Regions from separate parts of the Marinococcus halophilus genome, predicted to be linked through region 2. Evidence: riboswitches for the same ligand, from Rfam matches in the RefSeq annotation. Region 2 holds a riboswitch; each other region holds the start of a gene.
The links. A riboswitch is a leader RNA that binds a small molecule or an ion and turns the genes downstream of it on or off. The one in region 2 is predicted to bind thiamine pyrophosphate.
Positions count from the first base shown of each region.

Region 1: another riboswitch for thiamine pyrophosphate. It lies ahead of thiD (bifunctional hydroxymethylpyrimidine kinase/phosphomethylpyrimidine kinase); the one in region 2 lies ahead of tenA (thiaminase II).
Region 3: another riboswitch for thiamine pyrophosphate. It lies ahead of B5066_RS05330 (acetylornithine deacetylase); the one in region 2 lies ahead of tenA (thiaminase II).
Region 4: another riboswitch for thiamine pyrophosphate. It lies ahead of B5066_RS00600 (LuxE/PaaK family acyltransferase); the one in region 2 lies ahead of tenA (thiaminase II).

Region 1 is NZ_FVZD01000005.1:667,267-675,317, forward strand. It holds gene B5066_RS05705 (efflux RND transporter permease subunit) at 1-3,279, shown strand, start outside; TPP riboswitch at 3,321-3,420, shown strand; gene thiD (bifunctional hydroxymethylpyrimidine kinase/phosphomethylpyrimidine kinase) at 3,517-4,329, shown strand; gene thiM (hydroxyethylthiazole kinase) at 4,346-5,149, shown strand; gene thiE (thiamine phosphate synthase) at 5,159-5,812, shown strand; gene B5066_RS05725 (four-carbon acid sugar kinase family protein) at 5,861-7,288, opposite strand; gene B5066_RS05730 (NAD(P)-binding domain-containing protein) at 7,285-8,051, opposite strand, start outside.
Region 2 is NZ_FVZD01000006.1:935,123-943,173, forward strand. It holds gene B5066_RS10825 (MFS transporter) at 1-648, opposite strand, end outside; gene B5066_RS10830 (MerR family transcriptional regulator) at 656-1,084, opposite strand; TPP riboswitch at 1,203-1,306, shown strand; gene tenA (thiaminase II) at 1,444-2,139, shown strand; gene B5066_RS10840 (ECF transporter S component) at 2,139-2,732, shown strand; gene B5066_RS10845 (ABC transporter ATP-binding protein) at 2,729-4,384, shown strand; gene B5066_RS10850 (energy-coupling factor transporter transmembrane component T family protein) at 4,377-5,135, shown strand; gene B5066_RS10855 (flavodoxin domain-containing protein) at 5,203-5,655, opposite strand; gene B5066_RS10860 (aspartate/glutamate racemase family protein) at 5,823-6,530, shown strand; gene B5066_RS10865 (DUF488 domain-containing protein) at 6,542-6,916, shown strand; gene hmpA (NO-inducible flavohemoprotein) at 7,210-8,051, shown strand, end outside.
Region 3 is NZ_FVZD01000005.1:595,658-603,708, forward strand. It holds gene B5066_RS05320 (GrpB family protein) at 1-119, shown strand, start outside; gene B5066_RS05325 (FAD-dependent monooxygenase) at 419-2,029, opposite strand; TPP riboswitch at 2,139-2,241, shown strand; gene B5066_RS05330 (acetylornithine deacetylase) at 2,311-3,579, shown strand; gene tenA (thiaminase II) at 3,594-4,265, shown strand; gene egtD (L-histidine N(alpha)-methyltransferase) at 4,296-5,252, opposite strand; gene egtB (ergothioneine biosynthesis protein EgtB) at 5,255-6,520, opposite strand; gene B5066_RS05350 (SDR family NAD(P)-dependent oxidoreductase) at 6,671-7,555, opposite strand; gene B5066_RS05355 (aconitate hydratase) at 7,632-8,051, opposite strand, start outside.
Region 4 is NZ_FVZD01000003.1:81,751-89,801, reverse strand. It holds gene B5066_RS00630 (LacI family DNA-binding transcriptional regulator) at 1-444, shown strand, start outside; gene B5066_RS00625 (Nramp family divalent metal transporter) at 549-1,823, opposite strand; gene B5066_RS00620 (dihydrodipicolinate synthase family protein) at 1,959-2,906, opposite strand; gene B5066_RS17055 (helix-turn-helix domain-containing protein) at 3,179-3,340, opposite strand; gene B5066_RS00610 (3-oxoacyl-ACP reductase) at 3,557-4,333, opposite strand; gene B5066_RS00605 (acyl-CoA reductase) at 4,412-5,860, opposite strand; gene B5066_RS00600 (LuxE/PaaK family acyltransferase) at 5,857-6,966, opposite strand; TPP riboswitch at 7,065-7,169, opposite strand; gene bioB (biotin synthase BioB) at 7,605-8,051, opposite strand, start outside.

The sequences.
Region 1 (8,051 bases), on a different contig from region 2:
CCCCTGCAGCTATTTCCGGAGATTGAACCGCCGGTCGCAGCTGTAGCGACAAACTATGAGGGAGCCGGACCGGAAGAAATTGAAAGCAGCGTTACGGAACCAATGGAAGAACAGCTCTCTACTATTGAAGGACTGGACCGGATGACCTCGCAGTCAGAGGAAGGCACAAGTCTTGTGCTGCTTGAATTATCTTGGAGCACGTCGGTGGAGGAAGTAGAGCAGGATATCAATAACGCCATGAATAATGCCAACCTGCCGGACGATGCCGGGGACCCTTCCTTTATCGAATTTGATCCCGACGCCCAGGGCATGATCCAAATGGCCGCTTATTCGGAAGGCAGTGGGCTGGCTGAAACGCAGAGCCAGGTAGAGGACATGGTAACCGAGCTTGAGCGGACGGAAGGGGTTGCAAGTGTTGACACAAGCGGCGGATTAAGCGAAGAATTTGAAATTTCGCTCGATCAGGGCTCACTGGAAGACAACAATGTAACCCAGTCTGACGTTGCCAGCGCTTTACAGGCAAATAATATCACGCAGCCAGGGGGCACTATAACCTCTGGAGACCGCACACTAACGACCCGCACCGTCAATGAATTGGGCGGGGTCGAAGATTTAGAGGAAGTGGCCGTCGGGCAGAATGAATCCGGTGATACGGTCACTGTGAGTGATGTAGGGGAAGTTGAACGGACCACTGAAGAGCAGACAGCCTACACCGAGGTGAATCAGGAAGACGGAATTCAGATGACGGTGCTGAAAGAGTCGGATGCCAATACGGCGCAGGTGTCTTCCGATTTTAACGAAACCCTCGACGATTTGCTTGAGGAAGACCAGTACAGCGACCTTGAAACGACGATTATTTACGACGAAGGTGAATACGTCCAGCAGTCCATAAACAGCGTAGCCCTGGCGTTAATTGCCGGTGGCGTGTTTGCCATGGTTGTGCTTTTCTTCTTCTTGAGAAACTTAACTACCCCGCTCATTATCGGTATTGCAATACCGTTTTCGGTAATTGTGACATTTGCATTTCTTTACTTTACCGATGTGAGCCTGAACTTAATGACAATGGGCGGCCTCGCCCTTGGAATTGGGATGCTTGTCGACAATGCGATTGTCGTTATTGAAAATATCTACAGGCATCTGTCAATGAAAAAACTCCCTAAACGGGCTGCTCTCGACGGTACAAAAGAAGTGGCCGGGGCGATTACGGCTTCGACACTGACGACAGTTGCCGTGTTTTTACCGATTGTCTTTATTTCCGGTATTGTTGGTGAGATATTTCAGGCCTTTGCCCTGTCAGTAGCCTTCAGTTTACTTGCGTCCCTTCTTGTAGCTGTAACGGTCGTTCCGATGATTGCAAGCCGGGTGCTGAAGCCCCTGCCGGAAGACCGGGAGCAAAAACGTGAAAAGTCCCGGCCAATGAGATTTCTGGACCGCTCGATCCGCTGGGTGCTTGGCCACCGGGCTGTCGCTCTGATCCTGACAATTCTCCTGCTTATTGGCGGCGCCGGAGGCATTGCCCAGACCGGGGTCAACTTTATTCCGACTACGGACCAGGGCTTTTTCACAATTGATGTTGAAAAAGAGAACGGCACCAATCTGGAGACCACGGGAGAGACAGTAGACGAAATTGAAAGTGTACTTGAAAATCAGGACGAGATCGCAAGCTATATGGCGGTTGTCGGTTCGGGCGGCAGCGGAGTTGCAGCCGGAGGCGGCGGCAGCTCCGGATCCAATGAAGCTTCTATTACAGTTACAATGGAAGACTTGGAAGACCGTGATATATCAACAGAAGAAATGATTGAAGAAATTGAATCCGATGTGGAAAATACGGACGAACAGGCTGACATTTCGCTTTCCTCTTCTGCGGCTATCGGCGGTGGGGAAGCAAATTCTGTAGAGTTTACGCTCTCCAATGAAAATGAAGAGAGGCTGGCTGAGGACGTAGAGGCTGTGCAGTCGGAGCTGGAGAGCGAGAACACCATTCGGAACGTAGAAACGTCGGATGAAGAAACTGCTCCGGAGATTCAGGTGCAGATCAATGAGGACGAAGCCCAGGACAATGGACTGACACCTGCTGAAATAGCTCAGACAGTGAACAGCACAACAAGCGGTGAAGTGGCGACGACGATTCAGACGGATAATGAAGGGCCACTAAACGTCAACGTGCAGTATGCGGAGGATTCCCTGGAAAATCAGGAAGATCTTGAAAACCTGCAGCTTTCTACTCCGCAGGGGGACTATATTAGTTTAAGCGATGTGGCCACGATTGAAGAAGGTCAGGGGCCGGCAGTCATTAACCGGCTCGATCAGGAGCGGAGTACGGAATTTACCGTTACGTATGGCACTGGAACGAGCTTGAATGAAACCTCGACGCTCATTGAAGATACGATTGACGACGTTGATACCGGTGCAGCGACGAGCTTAAATTTCTCCGGCGAACAGGAACTGCTCAATGATAGTATTCAGAGTCTTGTGTTTGCCTTCCTGCTGGCCGTTGTGTTCATTTATCTCGTGATGGCCGGTCAGTTTGAGTCATTTAAATATCCATTTGTGGTAATGTTCAGCGTACCACTGGTTGTCATCGGGGTAATGCTTGGCCTGTTTGCCACTCAGACACCGCTAAGTATTACCGTGTTCATCGGTTTGATTGTGCTTGCAGGTATCGTTGTAAACAACGCTATCGTGCTCGTGGATTATACGAATCAACTCGTGGAACGGGGCATGCCGGTAAGAGAGGCAGTAATTGAATCCGTGAAAAAACGGTCACGCCCAATCTTAATGACGGCCTTTACGACGATTCTTGGTGTGCTTCCGCTTGCCCTTGGATTTGGAGAAGGTTCGGAAATCCAACAGCCGATGGGTATTGCGGTCATCGGTGGTTTGATCAGCAGTACATTCCTTACTCTCTTTATCATTCCGACGATTTATACGCTGTTTACAAAAGAAACTCGAAGTATGAATAAGAAATTCGCCATGCCGGACGGAGGTTATATGTACGGCTGGGAAGTAGAAGAACGGCGTAAGGAACGGGAGAAGAAAGAGCAGGAAGAGCGAGAAGCTGAAAAACAACATGCCGAAGAAGAACCACCAAAGGATGAAAATACAGAAGATAGCCGGGAACCGGAGAAAGTAGAAGATAAAAAGCGTGAGGATTTGTCGCGGGATGAAATTCTTCATCTTCTCGAACGTATTGTCGGTAACTCGGATAAACAGGAACGAAGCCGTTCCTCCAATGATCAGGACCACAACAAAAATACCAGCGATGATGAAAAAAATTGACATTAGGACTAGGTGTCACGTACGATTAAGAAAAATAGTAAGGAATCCGCTAGGGGCGCTTGCGCTGAGACAAGAACGATTCTTGGTCCCTTTGAACCTGATCTGGGTAGTACCAGCGTAGGGAAGTGGAGCTTCGTTTTATACTACACGTACGTATATGCCAAAGCTCACTCCCTCTTCAAGGGAGTGAGCTTTTTTTGAACCTGGGCAGGATTCCTGTAAAGGAGGATGTAACGTATGCCACAAGTACCGAAAGTATTAACAATTGCCGGCACAGACCCTACCGGCGGGGCTGGCATTCAGGCTGATCTGAAAACATTCCAGGAGTGCGAGGCTTATGGGATGTCTGCTATAACGAGCGTACTTGCACAGAATACGACCGGCGTTCAGCAGGTGGAACACATGAGCCTTGAGCTGCTTCAGGCCCAGCTGGATTCCGTATTTGATGACATCATGCCGGACGCGATCAAAACCGGTATGATTGCAACACCGGCAATGATTCGGACCACGGTGAATATGCTGAAAAAACACGAACTGCCGGTGGTCATCGACCCCGTGATGGTTGCCACAAGCGGAGACTCCCTGGCTGAGGAAGAAACACTCGAAGTGATGAAGCGTGAATTCCTCCCTACGGCGGCGGTCGTTACGCCGAATATGGCGGAAGCAGCAAATCTGACAGATCTTCCGGTGCACACCCTTGAAGACATGGAAGCAGCAGCAAAGAAAATCGTCGATGAGTTAGGGGCCCGGGCAGCACTTGTTAAAGGCGGCCATATGAAAGAAGACGCGGTCGATATTTTGTATGTTGATGGAGATATTCATTATTTTCGCTCCCCCCGGACGGATACGAAGCACACGCACGGGACCGGCTGTACTTTATCAGCCGCGATTGCAGCGAAGCTTGCAAGAGGCAAGTCTATTTATTTAGCCGTGCAGGAAAGCAAAGAATATATTACAAATGCAATTTCGAATTCCCTTGAAATCGGTAAAGGCAACGGCCCCGTTAATCACTGGGGCGCGCGTGTGCCACTCGATCAACTATTAAAATAAAAAGTGAGGGATTGGCATGAAAGCAAAAGAAGTTATACAACTGCTCGAGGAAGTAAGGAAAACGCGCCCGCTGATTCATAATATTACGAACACGGTAGTAACCAATTTCACTGCAAACGGGCTGCTCTCCATGGGAGTCTCCCCGGTAATGGCAAATGCACCGGAGGAAGCAGCAGAAATGGCCAAGGCGGCGAATGCCCTCGTGATCAATATTGGCACACTGAACCGTGAACAGGTGAAGGCAATGCGGATGGCCGGCATAGCGGCAAATGAAAAAGGCATTCCCGTTGTTCTGGACCCAGTAGGAGCAGGAGCTACTGCTTACCGAACAGAAACGGCACTTGCTCTTCTCGAAGAACTGGATGTGGCACTGATCCGGGCTAATGCGGGAGAAATGGCTGCATTGCTTGGTGAAAGTGGAACTGTCCAGGGTGTGGATGCCTCGGGGGAAGCAGATAATTCGAAGATTGCCAAAGAAGCTTCAAGAAGATTTGAAGCAATAGCAGCCGTTACCGGCGTAGAGGACGCGGTGGCCCATCAGGGAGAGGTATTTATCGTACAGAATGGGCATACGCTGCTCACGAAAGTTACCGGTACCGGCTGCCTTCTCAGCTCCGTCGCAGCTTCATTTTTAACCGTGCAGCATTCTGCTGGAGCGGTGGCAGCAGCGCTTGCCTATTACGGTGCGGCAGCGGAAATCGCAGGCAGTTTAACGACAAGAGAAGGCCCGGGCTCGTTTCAAATTGAATTATTAAACGCTCTTCACGCAACGCAGGAAATGGATCTGCGCCACTATATTCGCGTCAAACAGGAATCGTAGGAGGACGGAATGATGGAGAAGCAGATGCTGAAGCTGTACTTTATTATGGGAAGCAACAATACGGGCGGCCGGGAGCCGGAACAGGTACTGCAGGAAGCTCTTCAGGGCGGCATTACCTGCTTTCAGTTTCGTGAAAAGGGAAAGGGCGCCCTGCCTGAAGAAGAAAAATGGAAGCTCGGTCGAAAATTGAAGGCGAAGTGTGCCGAATTTCATGTGCCATTTATTGTTAACGATGATGTGGACATGGCGATCCGGCTCGAAGCAAACGGGATCCATATCGGACAGGAGGATGATCCGGCTTCCAAAGTCAAGGAACGCTGTCCCTCGCGGATGGTGATCGGAGTATCCGTGCGCACTATTGAAGAAGCGCACCAGGCCGCAGCGGACGGTGCGGATTATCTTGGGGTAGGACCGATGTTTGCGACGGACACTAAAGAAGACGCCAAAGCCCCGGTGGGCCTTGAAGGCATCCGCCGGCTCCGGGCGGAAGGAATTACGCTCCCGATTGTAGGAATCGGCGGCATCGATGTCTCAAATGCTGCTGAGATTGTGGAAGCGGGGGCTGACGGAGTATCACTGATTTCTGCCATCAGCCTGGCAGACGCACCGGAGGAGGCGGCGAGAAATCTGCGGAGCCGATTGGACGGAGTTTCTGGAAGATAAACCAAATAAAGCACCGGCGGGCCTGTCTAAACTTCCGCCGGTGCTTTTTTATATTTGCCCCTGTAAGGTTTGTACCACATGCTTTAGCGTAGCCTGCTCCCCTACGTTTCCCGGGAAGATTACATACGGAATGTCCGGAAACCGGCTTTTGTCGTCTGTCTGCCAGACGGGCACGCCAGGGGCGATCTGCCCGAGAACTTCTGCTTTTTTTACGAGCAGGCCCTTCGTTCCCACGTCGCTTGACGTAATGCCGCCTTTAGCGACCACAAACGCCGGCTGATGAGCAGCATTTTTTACAAAATTTGTTACAGCATCGGATATTTTTACGGACAGTGCCAGTTCTTCCTCTTTTCTGTGCTCCCCTAAATCAAGGCGTTCCCGGGAAGTGTAGACGCAAACCGTAGTTCCCTGTGTGATAGAGTCATCCACTATTTGTTGAACACGGCGGGTTTCCGCCTGAAACGATTCCTCGGCCAGCACTGAAGAGCATTGAAATTCCACAAATTGTATATTAGTTAATTGCTGCAGGACTTCGAGCTGTTCTGTGGATTTTTTAACATGGGAACCAATAATAATCAGGCCGCCATTGTCACTCTCCTCACGAAAGAGACCATTCGCGTCTAAATAAGGTTTGCGGGTGATTCCGCCAATTTCTTTTGTAAACGTGGCGGCTGTCCGGAATAAAAAGCTTTTCCTGTTTTGAACGGCACGAAACAGGGAAGTGCAGAAGACTTTAACATCCGTTTCACTGACAGCGTTCACGACAATCTTCTGGAATGCAGATGCCTCTTCGAGTTTAGCCTCGATCGCTTCGAAGTCCAGAGCCCGGAGCTCATCGATAGAAATAGAAATAACGTCTTCCTTTTTGTACCTTCCATTCGTTTTTTCTTCGATATACTCGCCTAAGTGGCTCGAAACAAATCCAAACATCCGGTCTTTGGCAAATTCTGTGTCTGCCACGGGTACAAATGCTTCTCCCTGCTGAATATAGTGCACGTCGCCCACAGTACGGCGATTGCCCTGTTCAAAAAAGGGAAGAAGGACTTCTCCGTCGACCGTATTTCCTGTCTGTGCTTCAAGGGTGTCTTTTAATACCTCTGTTTCGAGTGGATAGTGCCCCCGAAGAGTGGAATCGCCCCGGCTGATCAGCAGAAACGGGTGGTTTTTTTCTTCAGAGACACGCGCTATACGCTCTGCGATGTCCGTGTGCACTTTAATAGTTTCGGCTTCAGAGAAAGAGCGTGAATTTGTAAGAATGAACACCAGCTGTCGTTCGTCATCAAACGCTTCACGGATAGTTGACTCCTCCCAGTCTGTATACACTGGCACGCCGTGAACTGTCTGCACACCTGTCGGATCATCGTCGAGGGAAATAATTTTGTGAGGCATATTTCTGGCCGCTTCCGTAAAGAAAGCATCGACATTATTTTCATCATACGCAGGCAAAGAGTTAATATAATTACTTATCTGTGTCACCTGTGTTTACCTCCTTGTGGTACAGTGTAGTTCGCAAGCATTTCGTAGTGCTGGAGTACGCCGCTGTGATCGTCGGACTTTTTGCCATGAGCAACCATGGATTCATACATTTCAGCCACGTCGGAGGCAAGCGGCAGCGGAACCCCCAGCGATTTGCCTGTTTGAAGTACATTGGACAGGTCCTTTAAATTAATATCAATTCGTCCGCCTGCGGTAAAGTCCCGTTCAAGAATCTTCGGTATTTTTGCGTCAAGGACACTGCTTCCGGCTAAACCATTGCGGATAGCTTCGTATACTTTATCAATATCCGCCCCTGCTTTAGAGGCGAGGAGCACTGCCTCCGACATGGCAGCCATCGTCACATTTACTAATATTTGATTAGCAAGCTTCGTTGTCGATCCGGAGCCGACTTCGCCAACATGGGTGACATCTGTTCCCACAGCACGCAGAACCGGGTAAGCAGCAGCAAAGGAGTGATCATCCCCGCCGGCCATGATGGAGAGCGTCCCATCTATCGCTTTTGGTTCGCCGCCGCTTACCGGGGCATCCAGAAAGGCTGCTTCTTTTTCCGCAAGCTTCTCCGCCCAACGTTTGGAATCCACTGGAGATACGGAGCTCATATCAATAACTATTGCCCCTTTTTTTATGACCGGGAGGATATCCTTTATTATTACTTCATCGAGTATGGCTGTTGTCGGAAGCATCGTAATAATAATGTCGCTGTCTTTGGCTGCTTCCCCGGCAGCATCGACGGATTCCCCTC
Region 2 (8,051 bases):
ATAATAATAAAACATGCCGGCAAGCGCACCCTTAATGAACGGCCCGTGTGTAAAAAGATGACGAAGCTCCTGCCATCCAGCCGTAGCTTTAGCTTTTTTAGGAGCGGGCGGATGGACGAAAAAGATAACTAAAATAAAAGCGATAAGCATTAAAAGACTTGTACCAAAAAAAGGAGCACGCCAGGATAGATCCCCGAGAAGGCCGCCTACAAGCGGACCGCCGGCGAGGCCCAGGCCAATTGCCGCCTCATACATACCTACCGCTGTTTCCACGCTCCTCGAGAGAGCGATTAACAGGGTCATAGCAGTGGCGAAAAACATAGCGTTGCCAAGCCCCCAGCCGCCGCGAAAAAGGGCCAGTTCAGTAATGCCTCCCGCCACACTGCAAAGCAGGGCGAAGGCTGTAACGATCAAAAGCCCGGCGCTCATCAGCCGTTTATCACCAAACCGGCTCGAAAGGATCCCGGCAGGAATCATCATGCAGGCCATCACTAAAATATAGGACGTAAAAAGCAGCTCCACCTGCCAGTGAGAAGCACCGATAGAAGCCGCGATGGAAGGAAGGACGGGGTCCACGACGCCGATACCCATAAAAGCTAAAAATGTGGCGAAGATCGTAATCCACCGTGCCCTGGTTTGAATATTCATAAAGCAGTCACTTCTCCTTATTGAATGAAGATAATACGTTGTCAGCTTGGTTTTTCAGATTTTCCATTTCCGTTTTAAACGTTGTCATCTGGTTGATTTTTTGGTCGAGCATATCAATCTGGGCCTGAAGGCTATCAGAAATTTGTTTCAAATCCTCGTGCTGCATCGTCGTTTCCTGTACCGACTGGTAGTGGCTATAGACTGTTTTTACCTGCTCTTTCAAATCGAGATACTGCTGCAGCTCCTGAAGAGAAAACCCAAGAACCTCCTTTGCGGTTACTACATTCTGCAGACGTTCAATATCCTGGTCATCGTACACTCTGGTTCCTTTTTCTGTACGCTCTGGTGCTGATATAAGACCAATTTGTTCATAATAACGTATTGCACGTTTCGTTAAGCCTGTGGTTTGAGCGGCTTCTTCAATTTTGTACAGCATGCATCACCCTCCTGTTAAGTTTCATGATATAACCTTAACGTTAACGTCATATTTTGTAAAGGCAAAATGGGGCTTTGACTTTCTGAAATAATGTGATACAGTGTAGACAACTTAATAGGGAATCCGCTAGGGGTGCCGGTAACGGCTGAGATAAGGACTATCCTTAATCCCTTTGAACCTGATCTGGTTAAGGCCAGCGTAGGAAAGTGGAGACGGTAGAATACGTCTATATCAGAAGCAGCAGCTTTATAATAGCGGACGTTTATTCGAAGCCACTCCACCAATGGAGTGGCTTTTTTTGCTCCATTGGTCTTTACTGCCCGTAGTGGTTCCCTCCTAATTTAAAGGAGGAAGTAACAATGAAATTTTCAGAGCTTTTATGGCAGGACACAGAGCACATTTTTGAAGCCTGCTGGGAAAATCCATTTGTGCAGGGCATCGGGAAAGGTGATGTCCCAAAAGAAGCTCTTATCCATTACGTGAAGCAGGATTTTGAATACTTAAATGCCATGATCAAGACAAAAGCAATTGGGATAACAAAATGCACGTCCAGAGAAGACATGATCATGTTTAAAGATACCATTGATTTTGTGTTAAACAGTGAAACGCACCCGCACCATAATTTATGTGCGCAGGCGGGAGTGGCTTATGAAGAATTGCAGGGCTACGCGCTTGCCCCGGCTTCCCAGCATTATGTGCTTCATATGCTGCACCATGCTGAAAAGGGCACACTTGGCGATGTGATTGCGGTAACGCTCGCCTGCCCGTGGGTGTATTTGTATGTGGGTGAAAGGCTGATGAAAGAAGTGAATCCGAACGAGGACCATCCGTTTAACGACTGGATTCGTTTCTACGGAGACCGTGAAGAGCGGGAAATGTACAAATATATTGACCGCCTTGATGAACTGGCAGAAACAGCTACAGAAGAAGAAAAGCAGCGTTGGCGGACGTTATTTATGGAAGGGTGCCAGCTCGAGTATATGTTTTTTGAGGACGCGTATCATGCAAAAGACTGGCCCTTTGCCAGAACATTAACAGACGGAAAAAAAGCTTAATGATAAACAAACGCTTAAACCTCAGGGATATCGTCGTTATCTCATTTATTTCAGCTGTTCTTGGTGTCCTTTATCTTCTTTGGGTACTGCTCGGACAAATTGTTACGGGCGTCCTCGGGCCAGTTGGGGGCGGACTGATGGCAGGCTTCTGGATCCTCGCTCCGGTAATATGCGCCTATATCATTCAAAAACCAGGAGCGGCGCTGCTGGCAGAGCTTATTGCGGCTGGCACTGAAGTTATGGCCGGGTCTGTGAGCGCGGGAGCAGTGCTCGTTCTCGGCTTCACGCAGGGGATTGCCGCAGAAATTATTTTTGCCATGTTTTTCTACCGAATCTTTCGTCTGCCGGTATTAATGCTTGCCGGAATGGCAGGGACGTCTGCTGCATTTTTAACCCAGTATATTCTTTATGGATTCAGTCAGTACGCAGGTTCTGTTGTTGTATTTATGCTGGTAACCATGCTTATAAGCGGTGCTCTTTTAGCCGGGTGGGCAGGGAAAAGCTTTACAGACGCCCTGGTAAAAACAGGCGTTCTCGACCGCTTTGCTCTTGGCCGCCAGCGTCGGGAAGGGCAGCAGAGGAACGCTGTATGATTTATGCAGAGAATGTAACCATTGCATATCCTTACGCTGAGCCTTCGGTAGAGGGTTTTTCGGCTGAAATACGTACTGGGGAAAACGTGCTGCTGCTCGGCCCGAGCGGCTCGGGTAAAAGTACGTTGGCACTGGCCCTTCAGGGAATTCTTCCGCGCTCAGTAGAGGCAGAAGTGTCTGGTGAATTGAACGTATTCGGAGAAAATCCAGCGGTGAAATGCATTACAGAGGCTGCCAGAGAGGCGGCTCTGTTGTTCCAGGATCCCGATACCCAATTCTGCATGCCGACAGTGCGGGAAGAGCTTGTATTTACGCTTGAGAACCTGCGCGTACCTGCGGAGGATATCGAAGGCCGGATGCTTGAAGCCTTGCAGTTCACAGGCATGCTTTCTTGTATTGACGCCCGTATTGACATGCTTTCCGGAGGGATGAAGCAAAAAATAGCTGTGTCCTGCATAGCTGCTGTGAATCCGGAGATCTGGATTTTGGATGAACCGCTCTCCCAGCTCGATCCGGTAAGCCGTGAAGCAGTGGCCGCACTTCTTGGCCGTATTGCAGAAGCCCCTGATAAAACATTAATTTTGATTGAGCATCAGCTAAATGAAGTGATGGAGTGGGTGAGCAGGGCGGTCGTATTGAACCGCAATGGTCAGGTGACAGCGGATGGAAGCCCCGGCCGTATATTTTACTCCCACGCTGCTGTACTCGAAGCAGAAGGAGTGTGGCTGCCTGCACCTGCAGAAGCGGGAAAAAAGTTGCTCAGAAAGACGGAGACAACCAAAGCTGCTCTTCCCGTCACTTTGCGGGAATGGGAGGTGTTTGCAGCGGATTACCCTGTTGCCGAGGTTCATGCATCTCTGCCGCAGTCGAAACAGGGGGGTGAGCCTTCTCAGAAGCCGCCTGTCCTGAAGGTGGAACGGGCGGCCTCTGCCTATAGTATGCAGACGGTTTTCGAAAACGTGTCTTTTTCCCTTTACCCTGGAGAAATGACTGCCGTCGTAGGGGCAAATGGAGCTGGGAAAAGCACACTCGCACGAGTTCTTACCGGATGGGAGCCTATTAAAAGCGGTACCGTGTATGTTAACGGACAAGATATAGCCGGTCTGAAGCCGTACGAAATTGCCAAAACCTTCGGGATTGTTTTTCAACAGCCCGAGCACCAGTTTCTAACGCCGACCGTAGAAGAAGAAATACGCTACGGAATGGAGATAGCAGGATGGTGCGAGGAAGATATTGTTCAGCAGACAAATGAACTGTTGATTCAGTTTCAGCTCGGCCATATTCGGAAAAACCATCCGTTTCGGCTCAGTCAGGGGGAAAAACGGCGTCTCTCAGTGGCAGTAATGGTGACAAACAACCAGTCCATTTTAATTTTGGATGAGCCGACGTTTGGGCTTGATAAGCGAAATGCTGATGCTTTGTTTGAAGTGCTGGAGCAGTGCCGGCAACGCGGAAAAGCGGTTCTCTGGCTGACGCATGATATGGATCTGGTTTATACAAAAGCGGCACGGGTCCTTGCGCTGGCAGAACGAACGCTTGTCTACGACGGGAGTGTAGAAGCATTTTTTGATGGCAGCATAGACTTAGGAAAAATCGGTGTCCGGCTGCCTTCGGTACAGCTTATGCGCCTAGGAGGGGGCAGCCATGCTTGAAGAGCTCCAGACCCGGGACGCTTTTTTACAGCGGGTACATCCAACGCTGAAGCTGCTCAGCCTTTTCACTGTATTTTTCTTTATGATTTTCATTTATGATATATGGCATCCACTTGCTGTGCTGGTGCTAACTATTGCTGCCATCTTCTTTCTGGGAAAAGTGCCGTTAAAGCTGCTGCTCATACTCCTGCTCCCGTTTGCACTTTTTGGTTTCAGCTTTGTATGGCTTCAGGTGGTTTTTCCTGAAGAAAGGGGTGCTACGGTTCTTTTTTATGTATTTCACATGCCGGTGGCTCTTGAAAATATCCAAACAGGTGTCTCGCTAGGCTTAAGAGCGATGGTGTTTGCTTCCTGGTCGCTTCTTTTTGTCCTCACCACCTCTCCAGTGAGTTTAGTGATGAGTTTGATACAAAAATGGCATATGCCTCCGAGTATTGGATATGGAATGATGGCAGCCTACCGTTTTCTTCCCCAGCTTCGAAAAGAACTGGTGGTAATCCGCAGAGCCCGGCAGATTAGAGGAATGGGTTCAAAGCCCAGAATGCGGGAGTGGAAAGAGGCAGGGGTGCCATTGATGGCAGGGGCTGTACGAAAAGCAGAAAGAACAGCCCTGGCGATGGAATCCAAAGGGTTTGACGGCTCGAGAAAAAGAACGAGGTATGTGCAAATGAATTATAAAAAAACGGACGTCTGGTTTACTGCCGGCTTTATACTGTTTATTACTGTCGTTTTTCTGCTGCCCCTGTCGTAGCAGGGCAGCGGAATTGATTAAAATAACCCCAGGGGCCGTGGGCCTCCGGGGTTAGTCGGGTTGCCGGTTATTTTACTAAAAACTTTTCTTCGATGCGGTCCACATAGCTTTTAATATCTTCAGCAATGTTATCCATTTCATCCACATCGACTTTCATGGTGGGAATATCACCTTTATGTCCGCGTTCACGGAATTGCCCGATCATTTCATCCACAGCTCCGGCGAAGTTTTCATACGCATGATCCCCGGAGCCAAAGATGGAAATCGAAAGGCCGGAAATATCATAGGCGAAAAGGTCTTCCAGAAAGTCTTCTGTTTCTTCAGGAATATCGCCTTCGCCCCACGTATATGTGCCCATAATGAGCAGATCATGCGGAAGGGGATCTTCGTTTGGAAGCCCATCGGCGATCATGTCCATCAGCTCTACTTCGTGCCCGCGGCTGATAAGTTCTTCTTCTGTGTCGATCGCCATATCTTCAGTGTTTCCAGTCATTGTGGAATAGAACAAAAGTATTCGCATATGTCCATTCCTTTCTTATATAGGTTCGTGCTTAAAATACATATTTAGTATACTTATTATATATGCTGCTGCCGGCTTGTGCAATCACCCCGGTAAACGTACGCAAAATATGTTAAAATATATATATCGAAAATATATATTAGTATTTTTGTGAAGGGGGAGAAAAAGTGAAACAAATAGGTATTATCGGCGGCCTTGGGCCGGAATCAACGGTAGAATATTATCAATCCATTATTAAAAAATATCAGAAAAAGGAGAACAGTCTTCAGGTGCTTCCGGAATTGTACATCAACAGTATTAATATGTACAACATTTTTAAGTATATTTCGGAAGAACGAATGGATGATCTGATTGAGTATTTGGGCAATGCAGCCCGGAAGCTTGAACTGCTGGATGTCGACGGCATCATTATTGCAGCAAACACGCCGCACCTTGTATTTGAAGAGGTGCAAAAGCAGGTCGAGGTGCCGATGCTAAGCATTGTGGATGCCGCAGTGGAAGCAGCAGAAAATCAAGGCGCCGAAAATATTGGGCTGCTTGGTACAAAATTTACGATGGAGCAGAATTTTTTCAAGAAACCGTTCATAGAAAAAGGGAAAAACATCTATGTGCCAGATGAAAGCACGCAGCAGTATTTACACGAAAAAATCGTCAGCGAGCTTGAAAATGGCATCGTAAACCCTGAAACGAAAAAGGAATTTGAACGGATCACCAGGGAGATGATTGAACAACATAAACTCGATACCGTGATCCTTGGCTGCACGGAACTGCCGATGATTCTTTCTGAAAAAGATTTTTCGATTCCTTTTTTAGATACGATGCAGGTTCACGTAGACAGGATTGTAGACTTTATGTTTGAAGAAAGTAAAGCATAGGGAGGGCGGTAATGGTGATTCAACTGAAAAGAATTTATGAAGAAACAGAGGAAAAAGAAGGGCGCCGGGTATTAGTCGACGGCGTATGGCCGCGGGGAATAGCAAAGGATAAAGCCAAAGTGGATGAATGGGCCAGGGACGTTGCTCCTTCCAAGCAGCTGCGGCAATGGTTTTCCCACGACCCGGAGAAGTTTGACGAATTTAAAGAGAAGTATAAGCAGGAGCTCGAGCAAAATACCGAACAGGCTGAAGCTCTCGATCAGTTAAAGCAGACCGTACGTGAACAGAACAAACAGGTGACGCTCGTATTTGCTGCAAAGGAAGAAACATATAATCATGCCCGTGTCTTAAAAGAAATACTTGATCGTCAGCCGAAGGACTCTTAAAGAAGAAGAGGTGAAAACGATGGAGGAGTATCTGGGCCAATGCAGTGATTGCGGCAAAGAAATTTACTGCAGGGACGGGTTTTTAGAAGGGGTTCATGAGAATGGCCGGCTATACTGCTTTGAATGCGCTGAATAAATGTTCAATACTCCGTGTCCAGGTGGGTACGGAGTTATTTTGTATATAAAAGCTGATTGTGAACGTTTAATGAAGTATTTCTAAAAGTATAGATTAAAATATGTATTTATAATACACTTTTTATAGAAGTTAAAAACGTTTTCACTGGAGGAATTCGATGCTTGCACCACAAACGATTGAAACAGTAAAAGCAACAGCCCCAGCTATTCAGGCTAACGCCGCAGCTATTGGCAACCGTTTTTATGAAATGCTCTTTGAAAAAGCACCTGAGCTGCGAAACATGTTTAACCAGACGAACCAGGAAACAGGTGTCCAGCCGGAAGCTCTTGCTTATTCTGTCTACCAGGCCGGAGCGAATATTGACCGTCTGAAAGAGCTTCGTCCTACTATTGAACGCATAGCGGAAAAACACCGGGCCCTGGATGTCAGGCCGGAACATTATGGATTAGTAGGGGAAACACTGCTCGAAGCGGTGGAGGAAGTGCTTGGAGACGCAGCCACCCCGGAAATTCTGGACGCGTGGGGAGAAGCGTATCATGCGCTTGCTGATATTTTTATTCAAAAAGAAGCAGTAAAGTACGAAGAAGTGGAAGCCGCCCGGGGCGGGTGGACGGGCTACCGTCCGTTTTATGTAGCGGAAAAAGTGCCGGAGAGCGATGTCATTACTTCGTTTTACTTAAAGCCGCAGGACGGGGAGGCTATTATACCGCAGCAGCCAGGACAGTATTTAACGCTGCAGGCAGATATTGAGGGTGAGCCCTATACACATATGCGCCACTACAGTCTGTCGGATGCTCCAAATGAAAACTATTACCGGATCAGCGTGAAGCGGGAGGATCCTGAGAATGGAAATCCGGCCGGCATTGTGTCGAATTATCTGCACCGGGATGTAAACGAGGGAGATGTACTGCTGTTCGCAGCGCCGGCAGGAGAATTCGTGATAGAAACAGAGGAAATGCCAATTGTGTTAATCAGCGGGGGCGTTGGTATTACTCCGAT
Region 3 (8,051 bases), on a different contig from region 2:
AACAGGCGGCTGCCCAGTATCCGCACAGTCCGTCAGAATATATGAATGAAAAGCACATCGTTGTGCAGAAGCTCGAACAAGAGGCTCTCTGCTGGAAACGGGCAGAAGAAGAAAACTGACGAAACCGTCCACAGACATATACACAATGGGGATGGTTTTCAGCTTAAATCAGAAAGTAAAGAGGCCAGGAGCAGATTCATCCACAGGGTTCGGTACCGCCTAAAAATTATCGTCTTATTTCAGCAGCATAAACGGGGACTTACGAAAGAAAAACATAAAAAATCGAAGCACCTGCTTCGATTGAAGGTACTGCTCATAAATAATTTACTAAATGGAAGAACCGGCTTGTGGACATCTATTGGTATGCGTTCGAAAATTATCCACAGCCGGCCGAAAAACAGAATTAGAGTGGAGGAAGCTATTGGTATAAGGCGGTGTGAATTTTTCTCATCAACCGTCCCGTGCGTACCGGTTGCTCGGCAAAAGCAACATAGCCGTCCGGGCGTATGAGCACAGCTGAAAACGTTGGAAGTTTCCATTTGACAGCAAGGTCGCGGCGGTAATCAAACAGGTGGTGGATATTCGGCTTTGAGGCCCGGAGTATGCCCTTGCGCTGAACAACGAGAATGAGAATGGAAGGCCCGTACTGCCGGCGCACCTCCTGAATGCTTTCGTCGAGCTGATGGAGCTCCTGCTCGTCTTCGATATAAAACAGGCAGGTAAACTGTTGGATGTGCAGAAAATCCATTACGTCTGCGTGTTCTCCCTCCGTGGTAAGAACACGTGCCGGAGCAGCCCGGGAGCCGGCCGGAATCATTTCTCCCTGGTGCTGGAATTTCGCAAGTGAGGCCCTGTTCTGATAGCTGATGTCAATATTGGCTAGGCGCTGGGTCAGTTGGCGCTGCAGCGAACTGCTTTTGCTGAGAATGCTTACAGGGTTCGCCAGGAGGCGTGGAATAAGGGTATGGGAGCGGGTCATCACCTGCATTGCCGTATTTGTCATTCGGATAGTCCTGCGTCCGACTACGTATCGTTCTTCTTCATACGTATCGAGCAGGGCAGGGTGGGAATGGCCACGCAGCACCCACGCCAATTTCCAGCAGAGGTTGACCGCGTCCTGCATGCCGAGATTCATTCCCTGGCCGCCAAATGGGCTGTGCAGGTGGGCAGCGTCCCCGGCGAGAAACAGCCGGTGGTCACGATAGGCGTCTGCCTGATGATGCGACGTTCCGAATTGGGACAGCCAGGAAGCATGGGGGAAATGCACTGGCTGCTGGGTAATACGCCGCACGCTTTTTTCAAGATCCTCAAGAGGGAGATCATCCTGGTGTTCACGGTTCTGTTCGGCGTGGTCGATAGTGATTACCCGGTACGTTTCATCGCGGAAGGGAAAGAAAGCAGCTACGCCGCGCTCGGTAATGAATGTAGAGATATCGTTGGAAAGTGAAAGTCCTTCCACCGTGACGTCTCCCAGAAAATAGATTGTTTCATGCTTGCCGCCCGGAAAGGAGACGTTCATGTTCTCACGGACTGTACTGTGAGGCCCGTCACATCCGATCACATAGGAAGCGCGGATTAGTTCGTGTCCATTTTCGGTGGCGCATTCCACCTCTGCGTGGTCACTGTACTGGGTAATCCGTTTGCAGTGGGTGTTCCAATCAATAAATTGGCCGACCTCCCGGAGCTGTTTCTTTAAAATATGCTCCGTATCTGACTGCGGAAGCATCAGCATAAAGGGAAACGGGGTATCGAGCGAAGCAAAGGAGGCTTTGGAAGGTCTTTTGCCTTCCGGCTGAACAGCCGCATCAGTAATGGGGAAGCCTTCCTTCAAAAAGGGACGGAGCGCTCCGATCAGATTGAGCATTTCAAGAGTTCGCGCCTGGATGCCGAACGCTTTGGAAAAGGGAGAAATAGAGCTTTTTCTGTCTAAAATCCGGACGCGGATGCCGAGTGCTCTTAAGGTATTGGCAGCAGTCAAGCCTACGGGACCTGCCCCAACAATGCATACGTCGGTATTTGTGGTTTTCATGGATTCATCACGCTCCCTTCGTATACTTGTATTATACCCTCTGGAGGGCTTCTTCACGCTCCTGCTTATTTGCAGCATTTTGCAAAATATGTTTGAATAATAAGAAATTAATGCTTTCTAGGGGAGCCTGATGGCTGAGAAAGGTTTAAGTACCTTGACCCTTGGCACCTGATCCAGATCGTACTGGCGGAGGGAAGAAAGAAGGAACACCCCGGTTATTTATGCCGCTTCTTCTCTAAAAGAAGCGGCTTTTTATATAGGTTAAAAACTAGGAGGGGCTTATGGAAGAACCAAATTGGGAAAGATTGGTGGAAGAACGCAGGCAGAAATTAACCGACTTAGCCAAAAACTTAATACGATTTAATACGATGGCGCCCCCGGCCCGTAATACAGCGAATGCTCAACAATTTATAGCGGATTATCTGCAGCAGCGTCAGTGGGACGTTGATAAATGGGAGGTTTTTAGCGGAGATCCCAACGTAGTAGGCACAAAAACCGGAAAAGAGGGGAACCGGTATAACAGCTTAATTCTGAATGGACACATAGATGTAGCGGAGGTATCACATAAGGAGTGGAGTTTTGATCCTTTCGATCCGGCAGTGAAAAACGGATGGCTCTACGGAAGAGGAGCAGCTGATATGAAAGGCGGGCTTGCAGGCATACTTTTAGCTGTTGATATTTTACATGAACTAAAAATTGATTTGCCTGGCGACGTTATTGTGCAATCGGTAGTGGGTGAAGAAGTAGGTGAGGCCGGTACACTTCAATGCTGCCGAAGGGGATATACTGCTGATTATGCACTCGTAGGAGATACGAGCAATCTTAATATTCAGGGCCAGGGAGGCGTTATTACAGGCTGGGTCACTGTGAAAAGCCAGCAGATACATCATGACGCCATGCGCCGGAATCTGATTCATGCCGGAGGTGGAAAATTCGGGGCAAGTGCTATTGAAAAAATGATGATACTTATCGAGGGTTTGCAGAGTTTAGAAAGAGATTGGGCCGTACGAAAAACTTATCCGGGGTTTCAGCCTGGGACGAATACCATTAACCCGGCAGTCATTGAGGGAGGAAGAAATGCTGCATTTATAGCTGATGAATGCAGTCTTTGGGTTACGGTCCATTTTTATCCGGATGAGATCCATGAAACAGCGGCTGAAGAAGTCGAAAATCATCTCCGTAAAGTGGCTGAGGCTGACCCGTGGCTTCGGGAGAATCCTCCGACATTTATTTGGGGAGGAGAATCGATGATAGAAGACAGAGGCGAAATATTCCCTTCCCTGGAAGTTCAGAGCAACCACCCGGGCAGTCTGCAGCTGCTGGAATCCTTTAAAGAAATCACCCATGAATCAGGAGAAATTAATACTTCTCCTACTGTCACAGACGGAGGGTGGCTGGCGGATGCAGGCATTCCCTCTGCCATTTTTGGTCCGGGGACGCTTGAAGAAGCACACGCAGTCGATGAAAAAGTAAAGGTGGAACAGCTGGTTACATTCACAAAAATAGTATTGTCCTTTGTTTATAAATGGTCACATACTCTAAAAGAATAGAAAGGACGAGGTTAATGTCATTCACTCACGATTTAAAGGAAAAGCTGCTTCCGGTATGGCAGCAGAATCACACACATCCATTTGTGGAAGAGCTTGGCCAGGGGACCCTTGATAAGGAAAAATTTCGCTATTTCATGGTTCAGGATTATCTTTATCTCGTGCAATATGCGAAATTGTTTGCGGTTGGCGCTGTTAAAGCCGAAGACGTTGAAACAATGGGGGCTTTTGCGAAGGTGATGGATGTGACCATGAATGAGGAAATGAGCCTGCACCGCCAGTACGCAAAAAAGTTCGGGATCACTGAACAGGAGCTTGAACAGGCAGAGCCGGCCCCGACAACCCTTGCATACACAAGGTATATGCTGCACGAAGGACAAAATGGCGGCCTGGCTGAGCTGCTTGCGGCTGTGCTTCCGTGCATGTGGAGCTACGCAGAAATTGGAAGAAAGCTCAGTACGTGGCCGGGAGCATTGGAGCATGAACTGTACGGTGAATGGGTACAGATGTACAGCGATGACGAATTTCAGCAGCTCGCGGACTGGGGCATCAGTATGCTCGACCGCACGGCAGAAAACAAACCCGAGGCAGAAAAAAGAAAGATTGAAAATATATTCTTAACGACCACCCGGTTTGAGTATTTATTCTGGGACATGGCGTACCGGCTGGAAGGCTGGCCGCAGACATGAAAAAGCCCCCGGCAGACCGGGGGCTTTTACTTATGGTCGAGGGGAAAGCGTAAATACGCCAAACCATTCGTTTTCATCGGTCCACCAGTCATTGGCTTCCCAGGAGGACTGGCGGGCCAGGTGCGTGAATTCCTCCGGAGTGAATTTCCGGCTGTTTTCTGTATGGATAGTCTCGCCGGCACGCATCGTAAATGTTTCCCCGCCAATCGAGAACAGGGAAGGCTTTTCAGCGCGCAAATGCATTTCGATCCGTCCGAGCCGTTCATTGTAAAAAGCTTCATGTTCAAAATGACCGGTGGTAATACCAGCGTCAAGCTCTCGGTTCAGGCGGTGGAGCAAGTTCTTGTTAAAGGAAGCAGTAATTCCTGCACTATCGTTGTACGCCCGGTGCAGCACCACCGGGTCCTTTTTCAAATCGACCCCGACCACCAGGCTGTCCTCCGGCTTCATATGAGAAGCGAGCTTCTTTAAAAATTCCGAAGCTTCCTTCGGATCCAGGTTTCCAATCGTAGAGCCGAGAAAAAAGACAACTGCAGGCTGCTCTCTGCTGCTGTTTAAAAAAGAAATTGTTTTTGTATAGTCTGCACATACGCCGGAGACCTGCATGGCAGGCACGGCCTCCTTCACACGGGCTGCGGTATCATGCAGGGCACTAATAGAAATGTCGACGGGGGTATAGCTCACGGACTCCGAAAGGAAAGGAAGCAGGCAACGGATTTTATCAAAGCTTCCGCTTCCAAGCTCAATCAGGGAGGAAGCTCCAATACTTTCAGCAATTTCTTTCCCATAGTCGGACAAAACAGATGCTTCGGTCCGGCTGACGTAATATTCCGGAAGCCGGGTAATTTCATTAAACAGCATGCTCCCTCGTTCATCGTAGAAATGTTTGGGGGGGATGCTTTTCGGTTCAGCAGCCAGTCCGGTGCGGACGTCTTCAGCCAGGGAGGACAGCGAAGGTTTTAAATCCAATACAGTATAATCAGCCATGGCTATTTCTGCACCCCGTCCTTGGCAAGCCGGAGTCCGCTGAACTGCCACCGTTTTTCCGGAGGGAAAAAATTACGGTAGGTGGAGCGGATGTGCGACTTCGGTGTCGCGCATGAACCGCCGCGCAGCACCATCTGGTTACTCATAAATTTGGCATTGTATTCTCCCATGGCACCCTCCGGCGGACGGTTGCCCGGATACGGGGAATAAGGACTGCGTGTCCACTCCCATACGTCCCCGTACGCATTGGGAGACGACTGAAGGGGTCTTGGGTGATAGCTTTCAGACTCTAGAAACGTACCGTCTGCTTCGGCGCCGCGAAAAGCATATTCCCATTCCTGTTCCGTAGGAAGGCGGGCTCCGGCCCAGCGGGCATAGGCATCTGCTTCGTAATAGCTTATATGGGCAATAGGTTCATGAAGGCGCACTTCTTTCAGGCCATTCATCGTAAAGTAAAACCAGATACCGCCCTGCTTCTGCCAGTAAAGTGGTGCTTTCCAGTCCTGCTCCTGGACAATGCCCCAGCCTTCGGAAAGCCACAGCTCAGGGTCTTCGTAGCCGCCGTCTTCAATAAAACGAATATATTCTTCGTTGGTCACCGGCCTTGAGGCGATAGAGAAGGCGTGCAGGTAAAATTTATGCTCCGGGCGTTCATTATCAAAAGAAAAATGCAGGTTATCTGTCCCGATAGTCGTCAGCTCGTCTTCATAGGCGTGCCATTCAAGCTTGGATGTTTCTCCCTGTTCTTCAAAAGATTCATTTTCCAGGTAGGCAGGGTTAAGTGGATTCATTGAAAAGTTGAATTTTGTGTCGGTTACTAACAGTTCCTGGTGCTGCTGCTCGTGCTGCAGGCCGGTTTCCATTAATTCAGCGATCTCTTCGTTCCATGGGCCTTTCTGGAGAAAATGTTCCATGGCTTCTTCTACATGACGCCGGTATTCCATGGTGTCTTCGGTGGTCGGCCGGGAAATCAGTCCGCGGTACTGCTTCGGAAATGGCTTTCCCTGCGTTTCATAATAAGAATTATATAAGCCGTTAGAGAATTTCGAAAACTCTTCATAATTGTCATCATATGGCTTAAGAATGAACTGCTCAAAAAACCAGGTCGTATGAGCTAGATGCCATTTTGCAGGGCTTACGTCGGGGTGGGCCTGAATCATAAAATCTTCCGTATACAACGGTGCGGTCAGCTTCATCGTCTGCTTCCGCAAAGCGGTAAAACGTGCCGTGAAATCAGCTCTAGTGGCAGATTCCTTTGTTTGTACGATACTTCATTCCTCCTCAGGTAAATAGAATGGTGCACACATATATGCACATGAGAGTTAAATACCCGCTTCAAAACGGGGCAAAACAACACAGGATCGCAGAAAAACAAAAAAAGAATGCCCGTTAAGGCATTCGATCAGGCAGATTTATATTTAAGCTTCTTTTTGAATCTCTCGTCCCGTGTAATGATACACAAGCTCTTCGCTAATTTCCCGTAGTTTTTTTTGATTGGTTGTAGAGTAGGAGTCACTCGATGAACTGGTGATCCCTTTTTTCGTAAAATATTTGCCGGTTACCTGGGAGCCGCGTGCGCCTGAAGCAAGCGATACCTCCAGATCGGCTCCTTCTTCTGGGGAGTCACCGAACTTACTAGTAAATTTGTTTAGTCCCCGGTAAAAGGCGTTTTTATTGTTCAGGCCAAACCCGGTGGAAATGTTGCCGGGATGGAGCGCGTTCACTTTAATATTTTCTTGGCGGAGTCTTTGGGCCAAGTCATACGTGTACAGCAGCAAGGAAAGCTTTGCAAGCCCGTATTGCTTTAGGCCATTATACTTTTGCTCGCCCTGCAGGTTTTGAAAGTTCATTTTGGATAAGGCATGCGCAGCAGAGGACACATTCACTACCCGTCCATCAGAGCTCTTACGCAGAAGTGGAAGAAGAAGCTCCGTAAGGTAAAATACCCCGAGGTAATTCAGGGCAAAGGTGCGCTCCAAATGCTCCTCGGTCCAAACGCGGGAAGAGTATACGGCGCCGGCGTTGTTAATCAGAGCATCAATCCGTCCGTAATCCCGTGCGATATCTTTGGCGAGTATTTCTATTTCCTGGAGAAGGGAGAGGTCCGTTTGATAAAAATGGAGGTCTGTGTTTCCGGTTTTTTGCTCCAATTCGGCAATCAGTTCCTCACATTTCCATTCTTTGCGCCCCACCAGCAATAAGGTATGCCCTTCAGCCGCGAGTTTTTCCGCTGTGATTCTGCCAATACCGTTTGTGGCCCCGGTAAGTACGATAGTGCGTGGGTTCTCTACTGTATTTTCCATCGATGAAGGCCTCCCTTAATCGTCAAACTAAAGGAGCAGCGCTCCTCAAAAAGAAGCGTCTGCTCCGCCGGAATTTTTATTGTCTTGCGCGTACCCAGTTAATCAAGCCGCCGCGAAGCATCATATCAATTTGACGCCTCGACATTTCATGGCGCACTGTGATGGTTTCATTTTTATTCTTGATAGCAGCTTCGAACGTATTGTGGTTTTGGATATTTTCACGCAGGTTCTCAAGTACAATAGTATCACCGACGTCGATTTTCATATAGTCTTCGGTATCCTCAAACGTAATCGGAAGCACGCCGAAGTTCACCAGGTTCTGCCAGTGAATACGGGCGAAGTCCTGGACGAGCGCAACACGCAGGCCGAGGTAGCGAGGTGCGAGCGCTGCGTGCTCACGGCTTGACCCCTGGCCGTAGTTGGAGCCGCCGATAATGGCGTGTCCAGTATCGTCTTTAATTTCCATGGCCCGGTTGTAATAATCTTCATCCGTAAT
Region 4 (8,051 bases), on a different contig from region 2:
ATGCACAGCGTGAAATGCTGGGAAGGCTATCATCAAGCCGTAGAGCGACTTGATTTAGATTCAGGAAGCAATGATATGCTGGAACTAAACGAATTTGATGTCAACGACTCTGACAGCAGTATTTCTACTTTTTTACGTTCCCGGCCCACCATGACCGGTATTGTCTGTGCTTCCGATTACCTGGCCATCGGGACCATGCGTATAGCGACAACCATGGGGCTTTCGATTCCGGAGGACTTATCGGTCATCGGTGCTGATGATGTGCCTATTGCTTCCCTGTTAACACCTGCCTTGTCTTCTGTGCAAGTGGACCTCCCCGGCATCGGCCAGGAAGCCACGCGGATGCTCATTGATTTGCTAGCTGGGAATCGCCTAGAAGCGCAAGACCTTGTCTTTCCTATGACTTACATTGATCGCGAAACAACACGGCAGTTAGAACAATAAAGCAAGCCATGATCCTCGGATCGTGGCTTGCTTTATTGTTATCGCTTACAAAAAACATAAAGCATCATGGGGAAACCAAGAAGCGTGAAAGCTCTGGTTATTTTTTAACTCCACATCCCTACAAGATCGACAATGACTTTTCCAATTAGTGCTAAGCCAAACAAATAACTAATAACCATACACGCCTGGAGAATTCTCGGCTGCTTCATGCCCTGATTGACATCTTTTCGAAATAACATCAAACAGATAAAGAAACCAGCCACCGGTGCTGCTACCGCCGTAGCAATGTTTGCTAAATAAATGAGTTGAACCGGGGAACCTCCATAACTAAAACTCACCGCTGCGGAGACAGCCAATACACCTAACGAGCCCCATTTAATGCTCTTATCTTCCAACGCGGTTGGTTTATTGAATCCTGCATTCAACAAAACCACTGAACGATGCGTATTGCCTAACAGGGAGGAAAAAGCTGCGGCTAATAAAGCAATGCCCATGACGACGCCTGCGGCACCTCCCATAAAGGGAACAAGCATGTCTGCCATCTGCTTTGGGGATTCGATGAGCACATTTTGAGGGTTCATCACGATCGCTCCCACCAGAACAATCGCTCCACTAACTAAAACAACGCCCAGTACGTGTGCAATCGAATCGGCTAGCATAGCTCCATTGAACAAATCTTCCTTCTTCCACTTTTTCTCTTTGCTTAAATACGTGCCGTACAGGCCGGTGGTGATTGAAGCATGCGTACTAATAAATCCTAACGCTAAGGCAAAACTTCCCGCTGGGAAATACCAATGCGTTAACCCTTCTGCTGTTTGGGCCACACTTGGTCCGCCTGTACTAAATAACGTGGCATAAAAGGCGATGATCATCCCTAAGATACATAGCATCGCGCCTTTTTCGACTTTCGAGTAGACCCCTTTTGCAAAATAAACGTACACCAGGATACACAGCATGATCAAAGCACCGAATTTCCAATTGATACCGAATACTAAATTCATGCCCGTTCCGGTTCCGGAAATATTTCCAATGGTAAAAAATACACAAGACAGAAACGCAGCGATCCCTACAACGGCTGCCCCTACTTTGCCATAATAATGGCGAATCGCATGGATCGACGGCATCCCCGTCAGCAAGGTAATTCGGTACGTGGCCAGTAAAAACGTGATCGCCATAAAGGCGATCGGAAAAAATAACCACAACAGAGAATATCCATATGATGCCCCGAGCATCGAAGCCGTCGTAATAACGCCTGGCCCCATGACTACTCCTGTCAAAACAATCCCTGGCCCAATACGCTTTAATAATTGCGTAAAGGGAAGCCGCTTGGTTGGACTGTCGCTCACCATTTCCTTCGCTTCCGCTTCTTGTTTTCCCATGTTGCCCCCTCCTTTGCGCTTTCCAGCGCTAGGACTGATTGTTTCTAGATTCATCATACACATCAACGGCCAAAGGGAGGAGTCTCCCTTCTATAGCCGTTGAGTCTATTTTACATCAAAGCGCTTTCAAAAAACTTATGCTTTTGCTTCATCTTTGAGCAATCCGACGCTTAGTAAGCCTTGACGAATTTCTTCTCGTTCTTCTTCAGATAATGGCAGCACCGGGCGTCTCGCCTGACGGCTGCTGATTAATCCACGCTGATACATTGCTTCTTTCATGCGCAGATGGGAGGTCGACGAGGGCTCATCCATTTTGTAGACAGCCTGTTTTAAGTCAAAAATACGGTCATATACCTGTTGGGCAGCGGCAAGATCTTGATTTTTCACGCATTTAACGAGCTCAGAAATCAAATCTGGCACAAAACACCCAAATCCAACAAGTGCTCCGTCAATGCCCTGAACAAGGGTCGGAAGCAAATATTCATCATGACACGTTAATAATGATACATCCGGTGCTTCTTGTTTGAGGGCCCGGACATCCACTTCGTATTGCGCAATGTCGCGTTCCCCCAGTTTAAAGGACACAACATTCGGGATTTTCGCCATTTCTAAAAGTTGGCTGGTCGAATAGGACGATTTCGTCCATGTTGGGTACTGGTGAACCACGATCGAGATATTGATGGCCTCTGCCACGTCTTTAAAATATTGCACCGTAGATGCCGGCTGCATGCCAAACCGTAACCAGGAATGGGGAGGCATAAGCAGAATTCCTTCGCCGCCCGCTGCTTCTACAGCTTGGGCATGTTGAATGGCTTCGGTCGTTCCTTCGGCGGAAATACCAGAAATGATAGGGACCTCGCCTTGTAGTTCATCCGCTGCGATTCGTACTGCTTCGGCTCGTTCTTCGGGAAGCAAGGTCATGATTTCTCCCGTATGCCCATTGACCACAATGCCGTTCACACCGTCATGGCCAGCAACCCAGCGTACCAATGACCGAAATCCTTGTTCATCAATCGAATCGTCTTCGTTAAAAGGAATCAATACCGCCGGGAATACGCCACTCCATTTTACTTTGTTTTTCATGTTTGCTTCCTCCTTGGATGAATTTATTTATAGTAAACGTTTACGTTGACAAATGTATCACGTAAACGTTTACATGTCAAAGAATTCTAAAAATTTATTTTTGAGATTTTTCCTCGTCTGAGAACGCCTAGAGGCATGTTTTCCCCGAAAGCACTTTCGTTAGTGGATTTTTAGCTGTTCTTTATAACATTAATTCTGACAAATGAAACCCATTTTAATACATGCAAAGACCGAGCATGAAGGTTTCGATATCATGCTCGGTCTCTTGTTACTTATAATGAAACTTTGTCATTGTTGTCTGTAGACGCTTCACCAAGCGAAAAGACAATATGAAGTACTTGGGCAATGGCTAGGAGTGTGGCCACTCGAGGTACCGTGATTCCCGCTTCAATACGTCCAATCGTGGATTTTGATTTTCCAATTGCATTTGCCAACTCTTGTTGGGAAAGACCTTGCTAAACAACTTAGTAAGCTTTGGATAGAAAAAACTTTACTTAAAGATCGACAAAAATACAAATGTAATTTTTCCAGCGTAAAAGATATCGATCTTACAGAGAGTAGCTGCAGATTATATTTTTGATCTAAGAAAGTACATAGGTGGAATAGTGCTTGAAGGATTTCATGGGAGGTTGAAGCTAGATTTCCAAAAACTATTTCATGTTCAACCCTCCGTCTACGACAATTGTTTGACCAGTAACAAAATCCGCTAAACTGCTAGCCAGGTATAACACGCTTCCGGTTACATCTTCGGGTTTCGCAATCCGGCGAAGCGGGGTCTGAGCGATGATGGCGTCCCTGATCTCCTCCTTTGTTTTTTGGCTCGCATCGGTAGGGTAGACGAGCCCAGGGGCCACACAATTGACCGTAATGCCGAAAGGGCCAAGTTCTGCAGCGAGGTTGTGCGAATAAGAAAGCAAAGCTCCTTTGGCCGTATTATAATCATGATAGGGGACCACTGGTTGATAAAGGAGGTTCGTGGTGATATTAATAATTTTTCCCGTAGTATTAGCTTTCATGATCGGCATGGCATATTTACATACATGGAAGCTCCCTTTTAACGACCCGTCCAGTTGTCGCTGATAATCCTCCCAATCGATGTCCCAGGCTTTTTTTCGCGCTTCAGGATCAAAGCTATAATCAAATAAGGCGTTATTTACAACAACGTCTAAGGTATCGAATTCTTTGAGGATTTGGTCTATCATGTGTTGGACATCCTGCTCCTCCGTAACGTCAGCTTGAATAGGTAATGCCTCAACATCGTAAGCCTCCATTAATTGATCTGCCAGCGCTCGCGCCTTCTGTTCACTTCGAACATAGTTAACAATAACGTGAGCCCCAGCTTTGGCAAAGCTTTCAGCAATAGCAGCACCAATACCTCGACTGGATCCAGTCACCAGGGCAATCTTTCCTTTTAATAATCCTTCCATTGTTAGATACGCTCCTTCTTTTTTTATACGTGATTTATCGCACTTTTTCTGAACAGGGTTATTGGTACGTCTGTGGTGTTAGTCCCGTTTGGGGTCAAAAGCTTCCATCAAATGTTCGACAGACGACTCCACATCACACCAATAGACAAGGTCGCCAAGGTTTGGTCGCCCATCATGATGCCATCCTGGTTCAGGCAAAGTCATTTCTCCCAAAAAGCTAATTCGGGTCATCCCGCATTCTCCTAACAAATTAATCAGGGATTGGAATCGTTGAGGAGGGCAAACAATGCCCGCGGTCTGAACATAAGGCTGAATGGGAACCGTTTTTTCTTTTAATTCTTCCAAGTCATAGATAGGAATGACCGTAATGAGTCGGTTGAGGGGGGAAAGCGGGAAGCGTGATTGCTGCTCTTGCCAAACAACAGTCCACGCGGTACTATCCGTACTGCTTAGCACATCAGTGTCAGCTTTAAATTCCGCTTCTGTCCTTACCTTTAATATCGCATTTGTTTCAGCCACGGAGGTTTCTGCTCGTGGCATTTTGCTTTGGAAATTTTTCATCTCCTGGGCAAGAAGGGAGGTGAATTCTTTTGGCGAGTAATCCCCTCCATGTTCTACATATAGCACGTGTGGTGACAAACAACCTTGTTGATCAAACCAGGAGACGTCCGTAGCTGCCCGCTTAGCGCTTGCCCAGGCTAAGGAGTTGCTTACGCCTTCTTTGGTTACTACGCCTAGACTTACCTTTGGACCGTGTGGCAGAAAAGAAGTTTGAGGAGGGACTCTGCCTGAAATGTTGTTCATGGTTTGTTCATTCCCATAAGCGACAACGACTTGAGATTGATGAAAAACGCTCTCTTCTACAGTAGAATCTCCTCCTTTCCACCAAACGATGGCCAGGTTTTCTGCCAATTCGGGGGACACTTCTTGAATAGACTGAGCAAATAAACTGGGAAAAAGGGGTTCGGCAGAAGAAAATTTTCCAATCGAGGCTGACTTTACTAACATTCCGGCGATTAGGCTCCAGAGAGGCACGCCGGGAACATTGCCGGAAAAAATATACGTCAGCAGTTCTGCGCCGTAAGCTCGGGTCAGGCCTCCGCTTTTTCGTGGACGGAATTCATCGAGTACTAAAGGGTTCGAAAAATCTTCTTCTAGAAATCGCTGCAGATTTTCTTTTCGGAACCGGCGTAAGTAACGGGACAAAAATAAACGGATCATGTTTTGATCATACCCCGTAATGACCGGAAGTGCCTCTTCGGCTATCCGACGAAACTTGTCAGCTGGATCAAGCCATTTCTGCACTACTTGATCAAGCACATTAACAATTTCGTCTACTCGATGGTGGCTGCTAAATGATTGCTGCTGCTTTTTAAGTGAAGTACCAAGCCTAGTAGTTTGGGAAGCTTTGAGTACAGGAACATCCACTTGAGCGGTTTTGCCGTGATTTTTAAACGTCCATCTCGAATATGTCAGCTCCCCATTCATATGGTCGGGGATAAAACCGGCTTTATATAGCACACTCATGAGTGAAAGTCTCCTTGATAAGCTGTTAAAAATTCTTCAATAGCTAGCGAACAGCCTTTAGCTTCTGCTCCTTCGACTCTACCCAAAAAATAAAAGCTGTGCTCATTTTCTCCCTTGATCCCTGTATCTTCGGTCATGATAGCCATGACAGAATTAATGTTGGCAAGGTCATAATGAACAATAACCCCTGGCTCTCCTTTTCGTTTTTCAATCTTTGTTTCTGGATCTACCACAATGGTTTTTAGCCAGGGTGGAGTCTTTTTCCATCCCTTTTTACCTTTAGCGTCGAACAATGGGTCGTAAATCTGGGAGCTTAATTCTGTCATTCCGTACATGTTCCCGCAAACCTCTGGTGAAAGACCAAATAATTGACTTAGCTGCTGTTTAACATCCGAAATATCCATCCTATTCGGCGAGCTTTTCATTCCTCCTGTGTCCATGATTCGACTGCCCTTTGGAAGATGAAAGGAAAGGTGGCTTGCGTTACACCGCTCTAAAAAGGACAGAAAGTAAGTAGTCGCTCCAAGAACAAAAACGGGTTCATTTTTCGTTTCTGCCTCTTGCAGCAAGCAAAGTAACCTTTTATGATCGAATTTTCCTTCCCATACCACATGCTCGCTTTGTGTATTTCCAAATGCTTCTTTAATAATTTGAAGATAATGAGCAAGTGATGAATTCGGCCATTCTTTTTCTGAAGGAAACAAGACAATCATTTTCATTTGATGCTCATCCGGCATCATGGTTTCTTTAAAGTATTTCTTCGAAGACAAATCATAAATATCGAGATCTCTATGAGCATTTTTCCCGCGCTTATGAGGGTTAGTAGTCCCACTCGTCATGAAAACTCTTTCTATTTCGTTTTCGGTGGAACAGGTTAATGCTGCTTCCTTAAACGCCTGGATCGGTACAGGGGGGATCTCTTTGAAATGTTCGATCGATTTAGGGTGAAAATGACGCTTACGACAAAATGTCCGATAAGCTTGATTGTGTTGATATTGAAACGAAAACAGCTCTTTTGCAGCTATGGTAAATGCTTCATTAGAAAAACTTTCTTGGTGAATCAAGTGTTCGATGTTTCGTTTGAGCTCGTTATAGGTCAATGCCATGATCAACGCCTCCTTTTATCGCACCAATAATGCTTGAAACCACAAAAAGACCACCCTCGAATCTTGAGAGTGGTCGTCGGATAAACATACACGTATGCCTCTGAACAACTCCACTTCCCTCCGCTGCTTGTACGCAGATCAGGTTCCAAGGGTTTAAAAGGATCTTTTTTCTCAGCCGTCAGATGGCTCCCCTAGTGGAACAATATGTGATTAAACTTTCACTTATCTTAACATGCAGATATACATTGTCAATTTTCCTGGGACATTATAATATACTTTAAAAATCGCAGTATCTTATAAATAATTTCTTCAAATACTGCCTGATGAACCCTAAACACCCCAAGAACCTTATTACCCTTACCGTACCGTTAAATGGGGGTGAAAACCTACCAATAATATAAAGCCCTCATGGTGGAAAAACTCTCGAATCTCTCCGAAACTACCGATAAATAGTTAAAGCATTCGTCTTTTATGGAAGAACAATGGTTTCGCGCTTGATATTCGCTTTTTGTCGAAATAGCCCTTTGCTAGTTTTTCCCTTGCAGCACGACAAGCCTTAACAGTTTACTTTCAGCTCTAAACAGAAGAAAGAGGGAGCAGTTCCTTTGCAACAATAGAGCAGGAGACCAGCTATATGCTCATTGGGAATACATTTCAGCACTCCGAGTGAATGCGTTATCTTCGATTTCAAACCCGGCATCTTCAACCATTTGAAGGTCTTTTCTCCACGCCTGGCCCGGCGTAGTTAAATAATCTCCCAGGAAAATCGAATTCACGGCATATAACGCAAGCGGCTGCATGCTTTTTAAATTCTCTTCGCGCCCGCCGGCTGCCCGGATTTCTTTCGAAGGAAGAATCATTCGGGCAAGCGCTAAAATACGAAGACATTCTTCCGGCCGGAGTCCTGGCTGGTGTTCAAAAGCGGTACCCTCAATCGCATGAAGGAAATTCACCGGAACGGAATCAGCATCAATCTCTTTTAAGGCATACAATACATCGATAATATCCTCATGGCTTTCACCCATTCCGGCGATCAATCCGGAACAGGGGGACATGCCTGCCTGGATGGCTTCATTCACCGTTCC